Regions from separate parts of the Arsenophonus endosymbiont of Crataerina pallida genome, predicted to be linked through region 3. Evidence: predicted binding sites of a transcription regulator. Region 3 holds the regulator's gene; each other region holds the start of a gene.
The links. Region 3 encodes CRP, which controls carbon source genes, mostly activating them, when cyclic AMP is high. Its sites were predicted from a motif close to ATGTGANNNNNNTCACAT; they were not measured.

Region 1: a site for CRP is predicted at 2,603-2,620, ahead of msrB (peptide-methionine (R)-S-oxide reductase MsrB). Genes of this name have one in related genera too.
Region 2: a site for CRP is predicted at 4,966-4,983, ahead of pth (aminoacyl-tRNA hydrolase). Genes of this name have one in related genera too.

Annotation. Positions count from the first base shown of each region.
Region 1 covers NZ_OZ026540.1:2,132,056-2,140,039, reverse strand. Annotated here, with positions in the region: gene fadR (fatty acid metabolism transcriptional regulator FadR) at 1-226, shown strand, start outside; gene AACL31_RS11530 (D-hexose-6-phosphate mutarotase) at 370-1,266, opposite strand; gene gapA (glyceraldehyde-3-phosphate dehydrogenase) at 1,389-2,384, opposite strand; gene msrB (peptide-methionine (R)-S-oxide reductase MsrB) at 2,737-3,150, shown strand; gene AACL31_RS11515 (YeaC family protein) at 3,191-3,448, shown strand; gene pncA (bifunctional nicotinamidase/pyrazinamidase) at 3,487-4,149, opposite strand; gene ansA (asparaginase) at 4,160-5,182, opposite strand; gene sppA (signal peptide peptidase SppA) at 5,334-7,214, opposite strand; gene AACL31_RS11495 (NAD(P)H nitroreductase) at 7,465-7,984, shown strand, end outside.
Region 2 covers NZ_OZ026540.1:780,471-788,454, reverse strand. Annotated here, with positions in the region: gene prfA (peptide chain release factor 1) at 1-439, opposite strand, end outside; gene hemA (glutamyl-tRNA reductase) at 468-1,730, opposite strand; gene lolB (lipoprotein insertase outer membrane protein LolB) at 1,975-2,628, shown strand; gene ispE (4-(cytidine 5'-diphospho)-2-C-methyl-D-erythritol kinase) at 2,625-3,503, shown strand; gene prs (ribose-phosphate diphosphokinase) at 3,557-4,504, shown strand; gene ychH (stress-induced protein YchH) at 4,612-4,869, opposite strand; gene pth (aminoacyl-tRNA hydrolase) at 5,165-5,755, shown strand; gene ychF (redox-regulated ATPase YchF) at 5,875-6,966, shown strand; gene AACL31_RS03945 (SGNH/GDSL hydrolase family protein) at 7,090-7,984, opposite strand, start outside.
Region 3 covers NZ_OZ026540.1:1,061,866-1,069,849, forward strand. Annotated here, with positions in the region: gene AACL31_RS05340 (aminodeoxychorismate synthase component II) at 1-290, shown strand, start outside; gene AACL31_RS05345 (DUF488 domain-containing protein) at 517-873, shown strand; gene crp (cAMP-activated global transcriptional regulator CRP) at 1,086-1,718, opposite strand; gene AACL31_RS05355 (phosphoribulokinase) at 2,269-3,138, opposite strand; gene AACL31_RS05360 (YheU family protein) at 3,238-3,456, opposite strand; gene AACL31_RS05365 (hydrolase) at 3,460-4,434, opposite strand; gene AACL31_RS05370 (LysE family translocator) at 4,535-5,137, shown strand; partial or broken gene murP (PTS N-acetylmuramic acid transporter subunit IIBC) at 5,169-6,631, opposite strand; partial or broken gene murQ (N-acetylmuramic acid 6-phosphate etherase) at 6,656-7,567, opposite strand; gene AACL31_RS05385 (SIS domain-containing protein) at 7,823-7,984, shown strand, end outside.

The DNA.
Region 1 (7,984 bases), 1.1 Mb from region 3:
TGGTTTGAAAGGATTATATACCCGTGTTGGCCGTTACTATTTTTCTGATCCTAAGGCGCGTCAGCTTGCTTGCCGTTTCTACCATGATTTAGCCAAAATATGTGAACAAGAAAACAATGATCTGGTGTTAGATCGGGTTCGTAGTTATGGCAAAGATAGTGGTAATATTTGGCGTGAGATGAAAGATAAAGACAATATGATAAATAATTTGTCTGAATTACGTTAAACTCGTTGCTAGTTAATGCGCTATCAGCCTATTTTTATTCCCTCATCAAAAGTGAGGGCGTTAATTGAGATAGCGGTTATTAGTGTAAAATACTAATAAATTTTAACAATCTTGCTTATTATTTCTGCATAAAAATCGCAAAGCTATAACATTACGTCTTGCATCTTGATGCTACGCACACCTAAGGTTAATGACATGCGGGCAGGTTTTTCACCTGCTGGTTGCATTGGTTGGCTAATATGGGCTGTTTCTAAACATAGCATTTTTTTGTAACCATCGCTGGTCATATCTTTTATGGTACTGGATAGTTCAGCGCCCGGATTCCAACATACTATGTCGCTATGATGGTAATGGTGTATTTCTAAAATACGTTGCCAATTTTTATCATACACCAAATTACAATCATCGGATTCAGTATAAATACGATCAGTTCGTGTGGTTATATAAGTTTTTGTCTCTTCTGTGTAAACATCACGATCAGCTACTTTATCAATATAATGTTTGCCTAGACCTTCAATATATATCTTATTTATGTCACTTACTTGTAAATAGGTATGTAATGCACCGGTGGTAGGCTCAGTACCATAATATTCAAATTCAATTTCACAGGTCGCTGCTAGTTTTAAGCGCATTATTAAGGTAAATTCATGTGGCCATATCTTTTTTGTCATTTCATTATCAGAAAGTGTTAGGGTAAGGATCACACTATCTGTAAGCTCACTATGCGCTGTCAATTGCCATTCCTGTAAACGAGCAAAACCATGACTGGGTTGAGCGACCAAGCCAAACCATGGCCAGCAGATAGGAATTCCGCCGCGAATAGCGGTATTTTTTCGAAATAGACTATTTTTACTCAACCATAAATCTGCTTTTTCCCCCTCGGGCTGCCAGCTAAGTAGCTGTGCTCCCTGCAGACTGACTGCGGCACTCACTTTAGGATGAGAAACAATAATGACTGGAATTTCATCAAGCTGTCGAAGTGTAATATAGGATGAAATTGTTTCTTTTACAGGTAAGCTAAACAGTGTCGTGTCATTCATCATTTCGTCCTTTTTATATTTTTTATGATTAGAAATTAGCTAGTTTAAAAATATCGTTGGATTATATGCCAGAATGAAAAAAGCCGCCATTAATGGCGGCTTGAAGCGAGTAATTATGCTATTTATTTAGCAATATGGGCAATTAAATCTAAAACTTTATTTGAATAACCGGTTTCATTATCGTACCAGGCTACTAATTTTACAAAACTGTCGTTTAAGGCAATACCCGCTTTAGCATCAAAAATTGATGTTAGTTTGTCGCCATTAAAGTCTGTGGAAACAACATCATCTTCGGTGTAACCAAGAATGCCTTTTAATTCACCATTTGCTGCCTGTTGGATCGCCTGGCAAATTTCTTTATAAGTGGCAGGTTTATTCAAACGAACGGTTAAGTCAACAACTGAGACATTCGGGGTTGGAACACGGAAAGCCATACCGGTTAATTTGCCGTTCAATTCAGGAATAACCTTACCAACAGCTTTAGCGGCGCCGGTTGATGAAGGAATGATGTTTTGTGAAGCACCACGTCCACCACGCCAATCTTTAGCTGAAGGTCCGTCAACGGTTTTTTGCGTGGCAGTCGTTGCATGGACGGTGGTCATCTGACCTTCAATGATACCAAATTTATCATTGATAACTTTCGCTAATGGGGCTAGGCAGTTAGTGGTACAAGAGGCATTAGAAACAATATCTTGACCACTATAGGTGCTATGATTAACGCCCATTACAAACATCGGGGTATCATCTTTAGAAGGGCCAGTTAAAACGACTTTTTTAGCGCTCGCCGCAATATGTTTGCGTGCTGTTTCATCAGTTAAGAAAATACCTGTTGCTTCCGCAACCACACCGACACCAACTTCATTCCATTTCAAGTTAGCAGGATCTTTCTCTGCCGTGCAGCGAATAGTTTTACCATTAACCACCAGATGACCATCTTTAACTTCGACAGTACCGTTGAAGCGGCCGTGGGTTGAGTCATATTTCAGCATATAGGCCATATAATTGGCATCTAATAAATCATTGATTGCTACGATTTCGATATCTTTACGCTCTTGGGCAGCACGAAAAACAATACGGCCAATACGACCGAAACCATTAATACCTACTTTGATAGTCATAGTATTTCCACCAGCTATATTTTATTTAATTTAAAAGAATTCAATATTGTTTCTATCGTTACCAAAACCTTGCCATCCGTCAAGCGGAATCGTGTCAATTACCAGAAAAATTGACATATAAAGCACCTTTTGTATGTTTGCCAACAAGCTTAAGGTCAATGTTTTGATTCACTATTATCGTTCTGGATAAAGAGATTTAAAGTGAATATTGCTAATATATGTGAATTATATCACAAATCAGACTAGAAAGACCCGGTTTACCGGGTTAAAAATAATTGAGATGGTTTAGTGTTAACTTTTGCTCATCATATGAATATAATTACTTTTACTAGAAAATAAGGAAAGCTTTCTTATGACTGAAAAAGAACATAAACGCATTAAGTCAAATAAACTTAATAAAATGCAACATCATGTCACTCAAGAAGCCGGAACCGAGCCACCTTTTTCAGGTAAATTACTACATAATCAACGAGAAGGTATTTATTACTGTCTCTGTTGCCATGCGCCGCTTTTTCTATCACAAACAAAATTTGATACTGGCTGCGGCTGGCCAAGTTTTTATCAACCAATTAATGATCAAGCCGTCAGTTATATTGATGATTTTTCCCACGGTATGCAGCGGATAGAAGTGCGTTGCCGTCACTGTAACGCACATTTAGGCCATGTTTTTGCCGATGGCCCACAACCGACTGGGCAACGTTATTGTATTAATTCTGTTGCATTAAGTTTTACTGATCAACAATCTGGCGAAGTAACTGAGGGTTAAGTAAGGTTTACACGACGATAAACAAGAGAAGGGATGAAATATGGAACTTAATGATCTGGTTAAGTTAATGACAGTCGACATTTATCAACGATTGCTGACTGCCGTTGAGTTGGGCAAGTGGCCTGATGGTGTTGTGTTAACGCCCGAGCAAAAAGAAAATAGTCTGCAAGCTATTATGCTTTGGCAGGCTAGGCATAATCATGATGCTCAGCATATGACGGTGGGCACCGATGGGAATATCATTTTGAAAACAAAAGATGAGCTAAAGCGATTGTTTGATAGTGAACAGCAGCAATAAGCAAAATTTATTCAATGTTAATAATAGATTGCAGCTCCTTAGCTAAGTGCATTAGTTACAATCATAGATTGCGTCAGCAAATCAGAAGATGTTATTAATTTAGCACCAGCTAATACCATTTCTTGTAATGCGTTATGAGTATCTTCTGGATGAAGATTAACGCCCCTACAACCATCTTGAATAACCGTTACTTGATAACCTAGTTGCACTGCATCAAGGACGGTAAATTTTACACAGTAATCTGTTGCTAACCCCATAATGTATAGATGTTTGATTTTATTTTCTGTTAGCCAACGATCTAACTGAGTTGCATGTTGATGATCATTATCAAAAAAAGCACTATAACTATCGATTGTGGCATTGATCCCTTTTTGAAAAGTTGCCTGAATGGCTGACTGATTAAGTGCTGGATGGAATTGTGCTCCTTTCTGATGTTGCACACAGTGAACTGGCCACCAAATTTGGCGTAGGCCATTAAGATTCCCCTCGGTGCCTACCTGAGTTCCTGAGTTGACAGCAAAACTTAAGTGATCAGCAGGATGCCAGTCCTGGCTGGCAATAACAACGATATTTTGTTGCTGGCAGTAGGTGATAACATTATTAGCTGTACTAATAACACTTTCACTATCTAATACTTCTAGGGCGCCCCCTTTACAAAAGTCATTTTGCAGATCGACCAGCAATAATGCAGTATTAGTCATTATGTCGTCCTTAATAATTGTCACTATAGCTAAGTTCACCGCGCAAATTTTTTTGCATCAACGTACGAATATCATTTGAAGATAAAGATTGACTAAGTAAATAATGAAGCTTGGTAAGGGTTGCCTCAAAAGTCATGTCATAACCACTAATAACACCAACTTTGGCTAATGCGTGCCCGGTTGCATACCCATTCATGTTAACTCGTCCAGAGAGGCATTGTGTCAAATTAATGACGATAATATCGTGTTGACAGGCCTTTTCAAGGCATTTTAACAACTCAGTTTGTGAAGGCGCATTACCAACACCGTAAGAACGGAGAATGAGTGCTTTGGTGGGTTGCAATAAGATGTTTTCGATACTTTGTACTGAAATCCCAGGATAAATAGTAACAACCCCAATGGGTTGAGGGGTGATTTTATGGCTGCTGAAATTGCCGTCATTTTTTGGCAATGGACAGCTTTGTAAACAACGGATATGAATACCCGCATCAATCAATGGTGGACAATTAGGAGAAGTAAAGGCATCAAAACCATCAGCATGTGATTTGACGGTCCGGTTACCCCTAAATAATTTGTTATTAAAAAACAGCGTCACTTCATTGATAGGGTAATTTGCTGCCAAGTACAAGGCATTAAGAAGATTAGTTTGGCCATCTGATCTTAGCGCTTCCAGTGGTATTTGTGACCCTGTCACGATAATCGGTTTATCTAGGTTATCAAACATAAATGAGAGTGCAGAGGCGGTAAATGCCATCGTATCAGTACCATGTAGAATAACAAAACCATCATAGTTTTCATAATTATCACTAATATCATCCGCAATGCACTGCCAATCTTGTGATGTCATATTAGCGGAATCAATTAAAGGATTATGTTCACGAATAGTGAAATTTGGCATTTCAGCGCGATGAAATTCTGGCATGCTGCTCAGTTGTTTTTGTAGATGGCCGGAGGCTGGCACGTATCCATGGGTTGAATATTGCATGCCAATAGTGCCGCCTATGTAAATGACATAGATGGATTTTTTTTCCATTCTCTTTACCTAACGATATGAATAAGTGAAAATTGATAAATTTAAAGAATTATAAAGTAGTTAGCTAATAAAATCTGTGGGATATTAAATATTAATATAAAATAAAGCGCCCATATGCAGGGCGCTAGAGTTGAACAATGATGGCTATTTATTAATAAACTTCACCACAATTTAAACAAAATGCGTAGCGATTTTGTGGATCATTCATATGCTGGTAAAATTTGATTTGTTGCTGCAGGTCGTTAGCCATTTTTTGCGGAAGTAACAATTGCAGTGTATTGGGCATCATTGCCTCAGCGCTTGAAGTTAATTCAAGTATTAATTGATCAATAAAAGAACGTTCAGGCTGCATCCAGTCAAGTGATGGCGTAGTGACTTTAGCTAACTCAGCCGCTTTATTTACAGCATCGTCAAAATCACCCAGTTTATCAACCAAACCGTTTTGTAGCGCGTCTGAACCTACCCACACCCGACCTTGAGCGATTTTATCTATCTCTGCCGGTGTTTTATGGCGCGCCTGAGCAACATATTTTAGAAAGGTGTTATAGCCATTTTCTATGGTGATTTGCATCATGTCAGAAAATTGTTTATTAATCCCTTTTGTAGCTGAGATATCCGCTAATGGCGTGGTAGAGACCCCGTCAGTATAAACGCCAATTGTATCTAAGCTTTTTTCAAAGGTATTTATCACACCAAAAATACCAATTGAACCGGTCAGGGTTGTTGGACTGGCAAAAATATAATTGGCCGGTGTTGAAATCCAATAACCTCCTGATGCTGCCATTCCTCCCATCGAAATTACAATAGGTTTATTGGCCTCGCGGACAGCCACAAGCTCATTCCTTATCGCTTCTGAAGCGGTAACACTGCCACCAGGACTATTAACACGTAATACAATCGCTTTAATATCAGGGTTAAGTCTTGCTTTACGTATTTGCGCTACCGTTGTTTCGCTGCCAACCATGCCAGGCTCTTGTGGTCCATCTATAATGGCGCCTTGGGCAATTATCACAGCGATATTTCCAGCTTGCTCATCGGATTCTTTTTGTCGCATTAGCTGATTTTGCTGGGGTTGTTCATTGGCATAATCATAGATACTGATGTAATTAAAATGTTGCTCTTTATCATTCCAGCCAAATTTTTTGTTTAACTCTTTCTCCATAACTGTGCCGGTAAATATATGATCAATGAGTTTTTGTTTAACCGCATATTGCGCACTATCACCATTGACGCTTTTCATTTCTTCAATCAATTTATCGGCACCAGGGAAGATATTTTCTGGCGTCATTTGTCGGTTTTGCGCCATGGTTGATAAATAATGTTGCCATAGTGAACCAATCCAGACTTTATCGGCTTCACGTGCTTCAGGTGACATATTGTCACGAATAAATGGCTCTACTGCTGATTTATAGGTGCCAACACGGAAAATATGGCTATTGACTTTTAGGTTATCCAGTAGCGTCTTATAAAAGAGTTTATTGGTTGAAAAACCGTAAATTCCGACATGACCCTGTTGTGACATATAGATATGATTGGCAAAACTGGCTAAATAATATTGCGATTGATTATAGCCATTACCTACAGCGTAAATAGGTTTTCCCGCTTGCTTAAACTCTATCAACACCTTACCAATATATTGTAAAGATGGCTGGTCGGAACCAATCAGATTATCCAGTTGTAAAACGATACCGGTAATTTTGTCGTCATAGGTTGCCCGGCGGATAATATTTACAATGTCAAATAAGGAGTTTTCTTGCATGCGTTTGCTTGATGAGCCTAACAATTCGCGGCTCATTTTACCAAGAGGATTAGGGATAGAGACTTGATCAACAATTACACCTTGTAGATCAATAAGTAGCGCACCATGATATTGGCTCGTCGATTTTTTTTCACTTTTATAGGCAAAGTAACTGCTTGCTGCGATAAAGATCAAAAAAAGACAGATAAAACTGGTGACAAATCGTCTGATAAAATTAAGTAATCGCCAACTAAATTTAAAGCAGGTTGTGATTAAATTCCATGGGTTTCGCATGTGATCTCCAATTATATGATTAACATATTTATCTTAAAAGGACATAAGATAATTGTCAGCCATAACTCATAGAATAATTAAAAATATTATTTTATTGCTATTCAAGCTGATTGAAAATGTTACCTTACTATACTAATGCTGATGATAATATTCTATTTTTTAGAAACATACTTATAAAATGGTCATTTCTACGCTATTTGTAGCTATGCAAATAGTTGCAATATAAGTGAATTTCAACAAGGAGGAATCTATGGATGCTTTAACACTATTATTAACCCGTCGTTCCATGAGTCATTTGACAACACCGGCACCTGAAGGTCAATCACTGGATAATATTTTGGTAGCCGGAATGCGAGCTCCTGATCATGGTACGTTACGCCCCTGGCATTTTGTGGTGATCCAAAATCAAGGGCTCGATAAATTTGGACAGTTATTGGAAAAAGCCGCAATTAACGCTAACTTAGGCAAAGAAGCTGAAGAGAAAGCCAAAAAAGCACCTCTACGAGCTCCGTTAATTATTGCTGTTATTGCTAAAATTGTCGTCGATACAAAAATTCCTGCCTGGGAGCAAGTTATTACTGCTGGTTGTTGTGTTCATGCTATGCAGATGGCTGCTGTTGCTCAAGGATTTGGTGGCATCTGGCGTACCGGCTCTTGGACCTCTGATCCGGTGGTGAGATCAGGTTTAGCTTGCCAACAAGATGATAAAATTGTTGGCTTCCTCTATTTAGGAACGCCAAAATTTAATCCTACAATGAAAAGTTCTTCCG
Region 2 (7,984 bases), 280 kb from region 3:
CAATCCGCCAGCGACGGGATTCAGCATAGCGGCTATACATTCTAAAAAGATCACCGGCAAATATTGCCGCCTCATCACCACCGGTACCGGCCCGAATTTCTAAAAAGCAATTTTTTTCATCATCGGGATCTTTTGGTAACAATAAAATCTGTAATTGTTGTTCAAATTCCTCATTACGCTTTTTCGCTTCTTTTAATTCGTCCTGAGCCATCTCGCGCATTTCAGGATCATGCAATAATATTTCAGCCGTCTCAATATCTTGCTGAACGGTGCGCCATAACTGAAAACATTTGGTTACATCTGTTAACTGCGCATACTCCTTAGACAACGCACGGAAACGCTCTTGATCTGCGATCACTTCAGCATCAACCAGGTGTGCTTGAATTTCTTCGTAGCGTTCCTGCAATGCTTCTAACTTAGCAATTATTGAAGACTTCATTCGTTATGTTAGACCTTACAAAGGTAGTTTAATTTTGCTCCAGTCCTAAGCTATCTTTTAAAATATTAAGACGGTGAATATCACCATCTGTCGCTGCTTGCTGGAGTGATTTGGTTGGTGTGTGGATCAGGCGATTCATTAACTGATAGGTCAATTGATTAATCACTTGCTCGCTATCTGCACCATTTCGCAGCGAAGCAAGTGCTTTTTCTGCCATTTCAGCCCTAATTTGCTCTGCCTGACCACGATAATCACGAATTGTATTGACTGATGACTGAGAACGCAACCAATCCATAAAATAAGCACTTTCTTGCTCAACAATAAGCTCAGCCTGAACTGCCGCCATTTTCCGTTGTTCGACATTGCGTTGCACAATCGCATGCAAATCATCAACGCTATAGAGATAAATATTATTTAATCTGTCAACATCAGGTTCAATATCTCGCGGAACAGCAATATCAATCAGCAACATTGGCTTATTACGGCGGACTTTCATTGCCCTTTCAACCATCCCTTTACCAATGATCGGTAAAGGGCTGGCAGTAGAACTAATTACAATATCCGCGTCGGCTAAACGGGTATCAATTTCAGCTAAAGTGATAACTTCCGCACCAACTTGATTAGCAAAACGTGCAGCGCGTTCTCGAGTTCGGTTAGCGATAATCAAATGCTTAGCATGATGTTCACGTAGATGGCGCGCAGCCAGTTCGATAGTCTCGCCGGCACCTACCAGTAAAATATGCAATTCAGACAGTGATTCAAAAATCTGACGAGCTAGCGTACAAGCGACAAAAGCAACCGAAACCGCATTAGCACCAATTTCGGTTTCCGTACGAATACGTTTAGCAACTGAAAATGAGTGTTGAAATAAACGCTCCAACTCACTAGATAACTTTGTATAGTGCTGAGATTTAGAAAATGCTTGTTTAACTTGACCTAAAATTTGCGGCTCACCTAAGACTAATGAATCTAATCCACTGGCAACACGCATTAAGTGGCTAACAGCAGCATTATCTTGGTGCCAATAAATACTTGTTCTAACATCATTTAAATTTAAACGATGATAGTTACATAACCAATCAATTAATTGATCTTGTAGGAATTCTTGTGAATCAACGCATAGATAAAGCTCAGTACGGTTACATGTAGAGAGCACAACGCCACTATGAACAAGTGGCTGCTGAAGTAAATTATCCAGTGCGTGTTCAATTCTTTCCGGCCCAAAAATTAACCGTTCACGTAACGTTATAGGCGCGGTTTTATGGTTTATACCGAGTGCAAGTAATGTCATATTCACTAAATCAAGTAACTAAATGGTTTCTAAACATCTGTTAAGCACACAAAAATAAAACCAATAACTTTAATAAGGAAATTTTGAGGTAGTATTCTACTTTATGCAACTAGGCAATTAAAGATGTTAAACTAAGCAAATGAATAATTCGGGCATTTTTTCCCAATTGTAGTTACATTTACCTTAATAATTTTCTGATCGATATCAACAAATTAATACCACTTGTGTGAATAGGAAATATTTAATGATACTCATTGCCAAGCAGTTTGCCAGTTTACGTCACTATTGTTACAAATTTATCCCACTAATTGCTGTTTTTTTGACCGCCTGTACATTCAATCAACAATTAACAACTGAAAAAAACGGCTCAATAACCAATCCATTATGGATAAACCACCAGCAGCAACTGGTCAAGTTGACAAAATTTCAAACCCGTGGTGCTTTTGCCTATATTGGCCCAGATAATAAAACCTATGCCAAATTCTTTTGGCAACAATATACGCTGTCTAATTACCGCCTGTTACTGACCAATCCATTAGGGACAACAGAATTAGAGCTCAATGTAACCCCTGGCGTTACCCAGCTAATGGATAGAGAAGGTAAAAAATATGTCAACCATCATCCAGCACAGATGATTTATCAATTAACAGGTATGGAAATTCCAATTGAAAACCTGCCCTATTGGTTAATCGGTTTACCCACTAATGCCACATCATTCACACTAGACGAAAATGGGCTGTTAAAAACCATCGAATATAGGCAAAATGGCGAAACCTGGCATTTGAACTACCTTGCTTATCATCAGGATAGTCAGCCTAAACTACCTAGCCGGATTGAATTAACACAAGGTAAACAACGTATTAAGTTAAAAATGGACAGTTGGACGCTAAACGAATGACATTAACCTGGCCCTCTCCAGCAAAGCTTAACTTATTCCTCTATATTACCGGCCGTCAAGCTGATGGTTACCATCAACTTCAGACTCTGTTCCAATTTCTTAACTATGGTGATGAAATTACCATCAAACCACGTGAAGATAATCAAATTCGGCTGCTTACACCCTTTACTAATCTGCCAGCAGAAAATAACCTTATTGTTAAAGCAGCGCGTTTATTACAGCGCTATTGCATTGAAGTAGATCGCGCTGATAGTCATCAAGGTGCCGATATTTATGTTAAGAAAAGATTACCCACCGGTGGTGGTTTAGGCGGTGGCTCTTCTAATGCAACAACCACATTGATTGCCTTAAATCACCATTGGCAAACTCGTATTGATGATAATACCCTAGCCGAGCTTGGCCGTCAGCTCGGCGCCGATGTTCCGGTATTCGTAATAGGTCATGCCGCTTTCGCGCAAGGCATCGGTGATCAACTTTTGCCAGCCAGTCCTGCAGAAAAATGGTATTTAGTGGCCCACCCTGGAATAAATATTGCTACCCAACAAATTTTTGCTGATCCGGAATTAAAACGTAATTCCGCAAAACGCTTGTTAAGCGCATTGTTACAAGGGCCATACGCAAATGATTGTGAACCAATCGCAAGAAAACGTTTCCCTGAGGTTGAAGAGCTTATTTCATGGCTGCTAGAATATACATCATCACGTCTTACCGGCACAGGTGCTTGCGTTTTTGCTGAATTCGAAACTGAAGCTGCTGCCCGTAAGGTGTTAAATAAAGCTCCAGAGTGGGTGCAGGGTTTCGTTGCGCAAGGCGTTAACCAGTCTCCTTTGCATACATTCCGCGCTGGGATTTCCAGATATCGAGACCATCAATAATAATATTTTTTGGGCGATAATATCTTTATAGACGCAAGCCTGAGGTTTTTTACGTGCCTGATATGAAGCTTTTTGCTGGTAATGCTACACCGGAACTTGCTCAACGTGTTGCCAACCGACTGTATACGAGCCTTGGCGACGCTGCGGTTGGTCGTTTTAGTGATGGTGAGGTTAGTGTACAAATTAATGAAAATGTCCGTGGTGGTGATATTTTCATCATACAATCAACGTGTGCCCCAACAAACGACAATTTAATGGAGCTTGTTGTCATGGTTGATGCACTACGCCGTGCATCTGCTGGTCGGATCACCGCTGTCATTCCCTATTTTGGTTATGCACGTCAAGATCGCCGTGTACGTTCAGCGCGTGTGCCTATTACCGCTAAAGTAGTGGCCGATTTTCTTTCCAGTGTCGGTGTTGACCGGGTCTTAACTGTCGATCTGCATGCCGAGCAAATCCAGGGTTTTTTTGATGTGCCGGTAGATAACGTTTTTGGTAGTCCGATTTTGTTAGAAGATATGCTACAACAAAATCTAGACAATCCGATCGTCGTTTCACCAGATATAGGCGGAGTAGTACGCGCCCGCGCCATTGCCAAATTATTAAATGATACCGATATGGCCATTATTGATAAACGTCGGCCACGCGCAAACGTTTCCCAAGTTATGCATATCATTGGTGATGTTGCCAATCGAGACTGTGTACTGGTTGATGATATAATAGATACCGGAGGTACCTTGTGTAAAGCCGCTGAAGCACTTAAGGAGCGAGGCGCTAAACGGGTCTTTGCATATGCTACCCATCCCATATTTTCCGGTAATGCCGTCGCTAATATTAAAGATTCAGTCATTGATGAGGTGGTTGTTTGTGACACTATTCCCTTATCAGCTGAAATCAAACAGCTCAACAAGGTTCGCTCATTAACGCTATCAGGCATGTTGGCTGAAGCCATTCGCAGGATCAGCAACGAAGAGTCAATCTCAGCGATGTTTGAACACTAAATAATAAATTACGCTCAGTTAAATTTTTAGCTGCCGCATTTATTAACTTAGTACTACCGAAAACCCTTTGATATTTATCACGGGGTTTTTCTTTACTTTAAGATAGATTACCGACGATGGCGCTCGTCAAAATTTCGCAGCCACCAATAACGATCAGCAATGCCCTCATGACCACTCACTCTGGCACCAGCTAACCAAATCAAAGCACCAATAAAAAGACTAATCAGTGATATTTCTGCTAAATATTCGGGTAGATCTAATTGAAAAACATGATTGCAAATATTATATGCAATACTGATCACCATAATTGCCATGCCAGTTACCATCAAGCAATTACCTAATAATAAAGACTGTTTTCTTTTCATATCATACCCTCCAAAATACTTATCACTATGTACAATATTGAATAATAAAAATACCTACTCCTTTGCTATATTATAGTAATAGTTTTCCGACTCAGATTGAGGAAATGATCACATTAGATAATATTTTATTCACAAATCTATACATAAAACTATTTTTATTGAAAAAATAGTAGCCATTATGCAGCAAACCTGATCAACCTATTCTACTGTCATCAAATTTAACTTTTTGTAGTCGGTTGTCAGAAAAGGTAAGCTATGTTCTTTAATTAAAACCGCTCAATAGTGAAAGAATATGGTGAGTAATATAAAACTGATCGTCGGTCTGGCTAACCCAGGTTCTGAGTACGCGTTAACTCGGCATAATGCAGGCGCCTGGTATGTCGAATTATTAGCCAAACAACATAATCAATTACTAAAAGAAGAAAGTAAATTTTTTGGTCATACCGCCAGGATCAACTTGGCAAATAATGATGTTCGCTTACTGATACCGACAACATATATGAATCTTAGTGGAAAATCAGTGTTAGCATTAGCCAGTTTTTATCGTATCAAGCCAGCTGAAATTCTTGTCGCCCATGACGAATTAGATTTAATGCCAGGCACTGCCAAAATAAAATTAGGCGGCAGCAATGGCGGACATAATGGTCTTAAAGATATTCAAAATAAACTAGGCAACAACCCTAATTTTTATCGTTTACGCATCGGTATTGGTCATCCCGGCGATAAAAATAAAGTTGTCGGCTTTGTGTTGAATAAACCCACCCTCCAGGAACAAAAATTAATCGATGATACCATTGATGAAGCAATACGTTGTACACCGATCCTGCTTAATGAAGGCGTTAATAAAGCAGTAAATCAGTTGCACGCTTTTAAGGCATCGAGTTAATACTATTACATCATATCTTCGGCAAGGTAACTTTTATGTGTATAATCATCGATAAATTCATTCATATTTATCAATTAGCGATACGCGATTGAACAGATAAAAACTAAGGTAACATATTTATGGGATTTAAATGCGGTATCGTTGGTCTGCCCAATGTAGGAAAATCAACGCTTTTTAATGCGCTGACCAAAGCCGGCATCGAGGCAGCAAACTTCCCTTTTTGTACTATTGAGCCTAATACCGGTGTAGTACCGATGCCTGATCCTCGTCTTGATCAATTGGCGCAAATTGTCAAACCACAGCGAGTACTACCGACAACAATGGAGTTTGTCGACATTGCCGGACTGGTAAAAGGCGCATCTAAAGGCGAAGGTTTAGGCAATCAATTTTTAACTAACATCCGTGAAACTGAAGCGATCGGCCATGTTGTTCGCTGTTTCGACAACGATAACATCATCCATGTTGCCGGCCAGGTTGATCCACTAGCAGATATTGATACCATTAATACTGAATTGGCATTAGCTGACTTAGATACCTGTGAACGAACTATTCATCGCATTCAGAAAAAAGCTAAAGGTGGCGACAAAGAAGCAAAAATTGAATTAGACATTTTGACAAAATGTTTACCGCATCTTGAAAACGCAGCGATGCTACGAACTCTAGCGTTAAGTAAAGAAGAAAAAGCCGCCATCCGCTATCTCAGCTTTTTAACCCTCAAACCAACTATGTATATTGCTAATGTGAGTGAAGATGGTTTTAACAACAATCGCCACCTAGATGCAGTGCGGGCCATTGCTGAAAAAGAGGGCTCGGTGGTGGTGCCAGTATGTGCGGCCGTTGAAGCCGATATCGCCGAACTGGATGAAGATGAACGCGACGAATTTATGGCTGAGTTAGGTATTGAAGAACCGGGACTAAATCGTGTGATCCGCGCCGGTTATAAGTTACTTAATTTACAAACTTACTTCACTGCCGGGGTCAAAGAAGTTCGCGCCTGGACCATCCCTGTTGGTGCCACCGCACCACAAGCGGCCGGTAAAATTCACACCGATTTTGAAAAAGGTTTTATCCGCGCCCAGACAATAGCATTTGCCGATTTTATTCACTATAACGGCGAGCAAGGCGCCAAAGAAGCCGGCAAAATGCGCACCGAGGGGAAAGATTATATTGTGCAAGATGGCGATGTAATGAACTTTTTGTTTAATGTTTGATCCATTCTGGCCGGCTTTATGACATCTCAACACAATCTATAAAGACCGCAAAAACACTAAAACCCCACGCAATTTGCATGGGGTTTTTCTATTGATCGTGCTCAATTTTTTATGCTAGCTCAATCAAAGCCGAGTGCAAAATTGAGTATCACTATGATTACAACCCTTGGTTACCGGAAGCGTGCCAAAAGTGTAACCTCTTTCCCACAGTGCCTCACAAATTTTTTGCCACACCACGCGATAGACACGATCTGTCGGATGAGCTTTATCTGAAGTAGACACTTTACTGTTATGACCCATAATAATATCGTAATTACAGCTATCGATAAATTGATTGCTGGTTCCAACTTCTTGCACCCCTTCTGATAAATGTAACTTTTCATACAGGTTTGACATCGATTCTGGTTTCAGTAATGACGCCATATCCACGTACATATCGCCATTACTTTCAGCAATCTCTCTTAATGTGTGGTTAAATAACATCGCCCCACTTTCAAAGTTATTAATTTGTCTCCTAACTTCATGATAAATACGTTTAGCTTTCTTCTCGTTGGTAGACGTTTGATATTTCGCTTTGGCAGAACTAACCATCTCCTGATAACACGCAGCCGATAATGGAAGTCCCATATTTATATAAATAAAGTGTGCATTACTTGAACCAACAATTTTAACTAATTCTTCTCTACGCTTATGAGCAATTTTAATTGCCACTTTGTGCATCTCGGTGGCAGGCAAACCTGCCGTGTAAAGGTCGTTAGCGCCAAACCAAACAATAAAAAGAAAGTTTTCATTATTTATACCTTGTAATGAGAAATCTTTCTCGAAAGCCTTCACCTCATTTTTCATAGTCGTAAGTGAACATTTATGTACAGTAGCGTACGGTATTCCCCCCGTAGCACCACCAATGGCGTAATTGGCATATCGAAACCACAGGTCAGAACCTTGTCCCCAGCCGGATTCTTGAGAAAATGATTGATGCTTGCTAGTTAATTTTTTCGAAGTGCTAGCATTAGCCATC
Region 3 (7,984 bases):
CGAGAGAAGTAATGCATGGCAAGGTATCTGCAATTCATCATAACCAGCAAGGTATTTTTAAAGGATTAAATCGTCCATTACAGGTTACTCGTTACCATTCTTTGGTGATTGATGCTGGAACTTTACCCGCTACCTTTGAGGTTACTGCCTGGACGCTACATGATGGAAATATTGATGAAATTATGGGTATTCGGCATAAAACACTACCTATTGAGGGCGTCCAATTTCATCCAGAAAGCATCTTGAGTGAGCAAGGACATGAGTTATTAAATAATTTTCTAAAGTATTAATTTATTACAAATTAGATCATGTCTGGCTATTTATTTCAATGATAAGTATAACTATCAACGTTGGAAAAATAGGTTTTATTTTGCTTGAAATGTAAATCTCAATAGGGGAAAAGCAGTATATAGAAAGTAAATATGTTTTTTGTATTTATCATCGATACAGGACTACTATTAAACATAATAAAAGAAATTTTTGTTAAATTTTTTATTATCAAAAAATGGTACAAAGATGATAATTTGTAAACGTATTTATGCGGATAAAACCAGTAATAATGGCTATCGGGTATTGGTTGATAGGATATGGCCAAGAGGTATTAAAAAACAAGATCTTCGCTATGATGAATGGAATAAAAATGTTGCTCCATTAAATGATTTAAGAAAATGGTTTCATAAATATCCAGCAAATTTTACTCAATTTAAGCGACTTTATTTTGAAGAATTAGAAAATAATCCTGATAGTTGGCAACATTTATTGCTTAAAGTAAAATCGGACTGTTTGATACTTCTTTTTTCTAGCAAAGACGAAGATCATAATAATGCGGTAGTATTAAAATCGTTTTTGGAAAATAAACTTAATAAGGTTTGATTATTATACTCTGACTATCTAGTAAATTTTATGATAGATAGTTCGATTATTTTTAATTTCAAATATCATATTAAAGTTGTATCATTATTCAGCTATTCGATTTTTTATTACTATTGTAATTATATATTCATAATTTAATTGTATATTAATAACAATAAATAAGTTTATAAAACCAATACACTACATAAAAGTAGGTACTGGTTTATAGAATATTAACGTGTACCGTAAACGACAATGGTTTTACCGTGAGCAGAAATCAGATTTTGATCTTCTAGCATTTTTAGGATACGTCCCACTGTTTCACGTGAGCATCCTACTATTTGACCTATCTCTTGGCGAGTTATTTTGATTTGCATTCCATCTGGATGCGTCATCGCGTCAGGCTGTTTTGCTAAATTTAATAATGTTTGCGCAATACGGCCTGTAACATCCAAAAAAGCTAGATTACCGACTTTTTCAGACGTTGTTTGTAAGCGTTTAGCCATTTGTGCTGATAATCGCATCAAAATATCTGGATTTACCTGTATTAATTGGCGAAATTTTTTATAAGAGATTTCAGCGACTTCACAGGCGCTTTTAGCTCTAACCCAAGCTGTTCGCTCTTGCCCTTCCTCAAATAATCCAAGCTCACCAATAAAGTCCCCCTGATTCAGATAGGAAAGGATCATCTCTTTTCCTTCTTCATCTTTAATCAAAACAGCAACAGAACCTTTTACAATATAATAAAGTGTTTCTGCTTTTTCGCCCTGATGAATAAGAGTGCTTTTGGATGGATATTTGTGAATATGGCAGTGTGACAAAAACCATTCAAGAGTCGGGTCTGTGTGTGGTTTGCCGAAAACCATTCGCTTAATCCTCTAATGTTATTGAAGCCTAAATATGAAAATACCAATCTTCATAAGGCTGGCTTATCTTATAAAATTCTAACATAGCATACTAACTTGTTTAGTTTGAAAAAGTTAATATTAACTATAGGGTATATTGATTCGGAATTTTTGGTATTGATCTTAACCATACTATAAATGTGCTTTTGCTTTGTAGCATAATAAAAGCATCCTGTCTCTACTGTCTCGATTCAGTCATGTTGTATAGACCAAATAATCCATATTTTAGCAATAAGTTGATTAGTTTTATTGTGTTTATTAATAAGTATGACAAAGTAAATATTACATTTGAAAATTAAACCGAAATAATAATATATTATTTCATAAGTTATCAAATTATAGCAAAAATAAATATTAACATTATAATATAATTACGTTATTAAATAATTAACCAGAAAATATTACCGCGATTATTATGATATACGGAAAAGATAATTTTATGCATAGTTTGAACTTTAAAATGGTTATAAGAATAAAAAATTGATATAAGTAAAAATATAATGCTGTGTTGTTAGCTTATTTTATGGATAATTTTTTTATTAGTGACAAGCTTTTTTACTAATGGGGTCATAATTAACTCCAATGCTAAACCTAGTTTTCCACCTGGAACAACCAATGTGTTCATTGAAGAAATAAATGAATTGTGTAGCATGGATAAAAGATAGGGAAAATCGATCTGGGTCAGACAATTAAATCGGATCACTATAAAACTTTCATCTGGTGAAGGAATCGCTTTAGCGGCAAAGGGGTTAGAGGTATCAACGGTTGGTACACGTTGAAAGTTGATATGGGTGCGAGAAAATTGTGGGGTGATATATTTAATGTAATCTCCCATTGAGCGGATAACTGAATCCATCACAGCTTCTCTTGAATGACCCCGTTCTGATGTATCACGAATTAGTTTCTGGATCCATTCAAGATTAACAATAGGCACAACACCGACTAACAAATCTACATGTTTAGCCACATTATATTTTGATGTTACAACCCCACCATGTAACCCTTCATAAAATAGTATATTGGTATTTTTAGGTAATGCTTCCCATGGTGTAAAAGTCCCAGGTTGAACGGCTTCATCGTAGGTGTGCAAATAGCGTCGGCGTTTTCCTGTCCCTTTTTCGCCATACTCGATTAAACTTTGTTCAAGCAGACCAAAATCATTGGATTCAGGTCCAAAATAACTAATATGACGACTCTGTTCCTTAGCTTTACGAATAGCAACATCCATTTCAGGGCGAGTATAACGATGAAAGCTATCACCTTCAATGGTTGCTGCCGAAAGCTTTAACTGAGTAAAGATTTTTTGAAATGCAAGGCTGGTGGTGCTGGTGCCCGCACCACTGGAGCCTGTTACTGCAATGATCGGATGATTAGCTGACATAATAAGTGGCTTCCATTACGCATTCAGATAACACAATATTTTAACACATTAATTACAATAACGTAAAATTTCTTTTTATATAGCGATGTATACAGTTATTTAAGAATGTAATTGTGTTTTTGGCAAAATATTTATCGTTTCATGTAATTCAGACCAGACAAGCACAACACTTCCTAATCGTAATTGTTGCTTAATATCCTCAACTTTTTCTTCCAGCGTTTTCTCATCTTTACCATAATCCGTTCCTTCTCGTAACACAAAGCTTTCAATCAAATTATTTAAAGTATCTGCTGCTAGCTGTTGCCATGGAATGATCATAAATTACGGCTCCAGATGTGGGGTTAACCAATCAGGTATGCGTTGCTCAAGCCACATTTTAGGCTGTTTTAATGTGCCACTAACAAACCCAACGTGACCACCATGTTCTGTCATTTGATACTCAATATTAGCGGGTAATTGGTTGATATCCGGTACAACTTCAGGCGCCATAAAAGGATCATCTTTTGCATGAATAATTAGTGTTGGCACACGGATATTCGGTAACCGAGGCAGAGCACTACATTGATGATAATAATCCGCTGCATCTTTAAAACCGTGTATTTTCGCCGTGATGACATTATCAAAATCACGTAGCCGTTTTAGCTTTTTTAGTTGTAGCAAATTAAGCGGTAATGAACCTGGGTAGCGAATGAGTTTGCGTGTTGCATTACGTTTAAGGCCGTTTAGTAAATAACGCTCATAGAATTGTGAAATCCCTTTTTCTAAACGAATTGAACAAGGCTCTAACATTAAAGGGGCGGAAACAATGACTGCTGCATTAACATCAGCATATTGTCCGGTTTCTGCTAAATAGCAAGCTAACATATTACCACCAAGTGAGTAGCCAACCGCGGCAATTGGTACTTGACCGTAAATCATTTTCTGCCATTTGAGGAAGTAGCGGGCATCGGTAATTTCACCGGAATGATAAATGCGTTTTTGTCGATTCGGTTCTCCACTACAGCCACGAAAATGCATAATTACACCAAGCCATCCTCGTCTTTTAGTCGCTTCTAACATGCCATGAGCATATGGGCTTCTAAAACTGCCTTCTAAGCCATGAAAAATGATCAGTCGAGGTTTATGCTTCGCAGATTGAGGATCTTCACTCCAAGCGAGATCAATAAAATCGCCATCAGGTAATTCTAGGCGTTGCCATAACGGTTTGATTTGTGGCTTTTTCCTCACAATACGCGGTAGTAGTGTTTGTAAATGAGGATTTTTAGCCCAATTTATTGGTTGAAAATTTTTACTCATAATTGTAAATCTAAATAATTAATTCTACATATATTCTGATAATATATTGTTATTTTTAATATGAAAAAAAGATTAATAATAGTTAATCAAAGGATCTTAAATGAGTTATGGGCTGATTTTTGCGTTATTTACTTTTTTATTCATTGTGGCGATTACTCCTGGGCCAAATAATTTATTATTTACGTCATCAGGTGCTCAGTATGGTTTGCGGCGTTCAATACCTTTAATGTTCGGCGTAATATTAGGTATCCAGAGTATTTTATTTATTTCTGCTGCTGGCCTTGCTGTTCTTTTACTGCTTTCGCCGGTGCTACAAATTATAATGAAAATTGTTGGGAGTTTATATTTATTATGGCTTGCTTGGAAACTCGCTACATCCCACCATATGCAACTTAATACAGAGTCCAAAGTTGCTAAATCAATTAAATGGTATCAAGGGAGTTTATTACAATTCCTGAATCCCAAAGCATGGATGATGGGCTTAGGTGCGGTTAGTAGTTATAGTGTTGCTGATAACTACGCTAACTCGATTTTGATCATAAGTTTTGTTATGTTGATTGTCAATTTAATCGGTGGTTTTGTCTGGGTTGGTTTTGGTTCTTTAATCGGCATCCTGCTTCGTGGGCGTAATGCTTGGTTTATTTTTAATATTACAATGAGTATTTTTACACTCGCTTGTATCCCTTTTATTTGGTTGCAATAGCGATGCAAAAAAGGGATGCCCCTTTTTTGCATTAACTTAAATCGACATTTTTACTAGCGAACAAATAGGTAAAAATAAAACCGAATAAATAGGAAATCAGTAAGCCAGCAATATAGATAAGTATACCGCTAAAAATCCCGGTTGTAGATTTCATCAGTGGAATAGCAATTAATCCGGATGGGCCGAAAACCGAGTTGAGGCCAATTGGTTGACCCAACCAGGCAACTAATCCGATAAAAAACCCTCAGCGGCTCCGCCAAGACAAGCGGTTATAAAAGGTTTAATGCGCGGTAAAGTTACCCCATAGATTAAAGGTTCAGCAATACCTAATAAACCCGGGATAATTGCCCCCCGTATCTGATTACGTAAGCCAGAATTCTTGGCTGCTTTGATATAGAGCGCTAATGTTGCACCAATTTGACCACCACCTGCCATAGCCAGGATCGGGAAAAGAGGATTAAACCCTTGTGTTTCCATTAAAGCGAAATAAACCGGAATAAAACCTTGATGTACACCAAAAACAACAGCGATCAAAAATAGACCAGCTAATATAGCGGTACCAAATGGATTGCCATTTAAGTGAATAAATAGCCAAGACATACCAATAAATAAATAGCTACCTATTGGCATAATAATCGTGTAAGTAATGGCGCCAACAATCAGCAATGTGATTGCGGAAGTCAGTATCATATCTAAATTGGCGGGAATAATTTTTCTGATTTGTCGTTCAATCCAGGCACCACAAATACAAGCAAGTAGAATACCAATAATATTACCTTGAGGATCAATGGTGTAATTGAAAAAGGTACTCATATTGGAGAAGAAGCCTGTTGTGGCGTGTGGATCGTAGCCCAGAATAAACAGTGACGCAATAATGGCACCATTAATCCCTGAACCACCAAAAACTTTTTGCGTATTGTAACCAATCAAGATCCCTAGAAAAGCATAAAGGCCTTTGCTAAAGACAGACATATAAAGTATTAAATGAACAAGAAAAGTCTGTTGCGTTGCCTCAGTTGGCAGACCGGCTGGATAGTATATTTGTTTGACCAATGTTGCAAAGCCAAGTAATAAACCAACGGCAATAAAACCCGGTATGAGTGGGGTAAAGATAGTGGCAAAAGTGGATAAAAATTTATGAACGCCACTGGTTTGTTTAGTTTTTAATTGTTTTTTGTTGTCGGCGGCAATTTTTTGCAAATCATTCTTAGTGGGTAATATTGTTTCTGTCTCAGAGCTGTCTGCTAATAATTGTTTCATCATGTCGCTAGCAGTTTGAGCATTACCTGGGCCTAATACAATTTGTAGTTGTTTATCACTGTCGATAATTCCTAACACACCGGGAATTTGTTTGAGGCGATTTTTGTCAACTAATTGTATGTCATGCAACGTTATGCGTAAGCGTGTCATACAGTTGCCGTGCTGAATAATATTTTTAGCGCCGCCAATAGCCACCAGTATCTGACTTAACATTTCATTAGTTATTTTTGCCATGGTACTTTTCCTGTAAAACGATTATTAATAGCCAGTTTGTTGTTTTAAGGCGGCTCGAATAAAACCATCATTGTCAGCTAGTGTTTGTTTAGCTTGTTGGGCATTTAAGCCGGTAAGGATCATAACGATAGCGGTTTTACAATGGTTATTACATGCAATAAGGGCTTGTTCTGCTGTTGTTCGATCACACTCTGTTGCAGCCATGACAATATGCTTTTAACGTTCAATAAGTTTAGCATTGGTTGCTTCTACATCTACCATCAGGTTACCGTATACTTTTCCAATCCGTATCATAGCACCTGTAGTGATCATATTAAGGACTAATTTTTGTGCCGTGCCGGCTTTCATTCGTGAGGAGCCAGTAATTACTTCAGGGCCGACAATCGGTATTATTGCGATATCTGCTATGTTGACCATTTCACTGTTAGGATTACAACTAATGCAGGCAACGGTTGCGCCTGTCGTTTTAGCGTAGTTCATCGCGCCCACTACATAAGGTGTGCGGCCACTTGCGGCGATACCAACTAAAACATCTTTTTGATTGAAATTAAAAGCTTTAAGATCATCAGCCCCAAACTGCGGATTATCTTCAGCGTTTTCTACCGCTTGAAGAATTGCTTGGTGTCCACCAGCAATTAGGCCGATTACCATGTCACAAGGGCTGCCATATGTTGGTGGACACTCACTTGCATCTAAAATGCCTAAACGGCCTGAAGTGCCAGCACCGCTGTAAAACAATCTACCATTATGTTGAAAAGCATAGGCAACTTTGTCAATAACAAGCGCAATTTCAGTTAGTGTCTGCTCAACAGCAATCGGCACTTTTTTATCTTCCTGGTTAATGATTTTCAACATTTCTAAGGTTGATAATGTATCTATACTGTTACTAGCTGGGTTGCGACTTTCTGTTACCATTTTATTAAGATCTAATGTCATCGAATGTTTCTATGTTATTTTGGGGAGATATTAAGGAATTATTTATTCTTTATATGTGTTATTGATCACAAAGCGATCTATTCTTATTTCATGGTGACAAGGGAATAAGAGAAAAATGAAAATAATATTATGTTAGCTAATTTATTGTTTAATCAGCCATTAATTTATTAGAATAATAAATAATAAAACAGGAATAATTTATCATAATTATTTTAATCTGGTGATCCGAATATTATGAATAGTCTTCAGTATAGTATGGCCATATTGAGTAAAATTTCATGGTTGTTACCTCAGTTAGCGTTAAATCAGCAGAAAATCGCCACCTTTATTCTTGAACAACCACAAGCGGTATTACTGCTTTCATCACAACAAATAGCGGAACAAATAGGTGTCAGTCAATCAGCAATTGTTAAATTT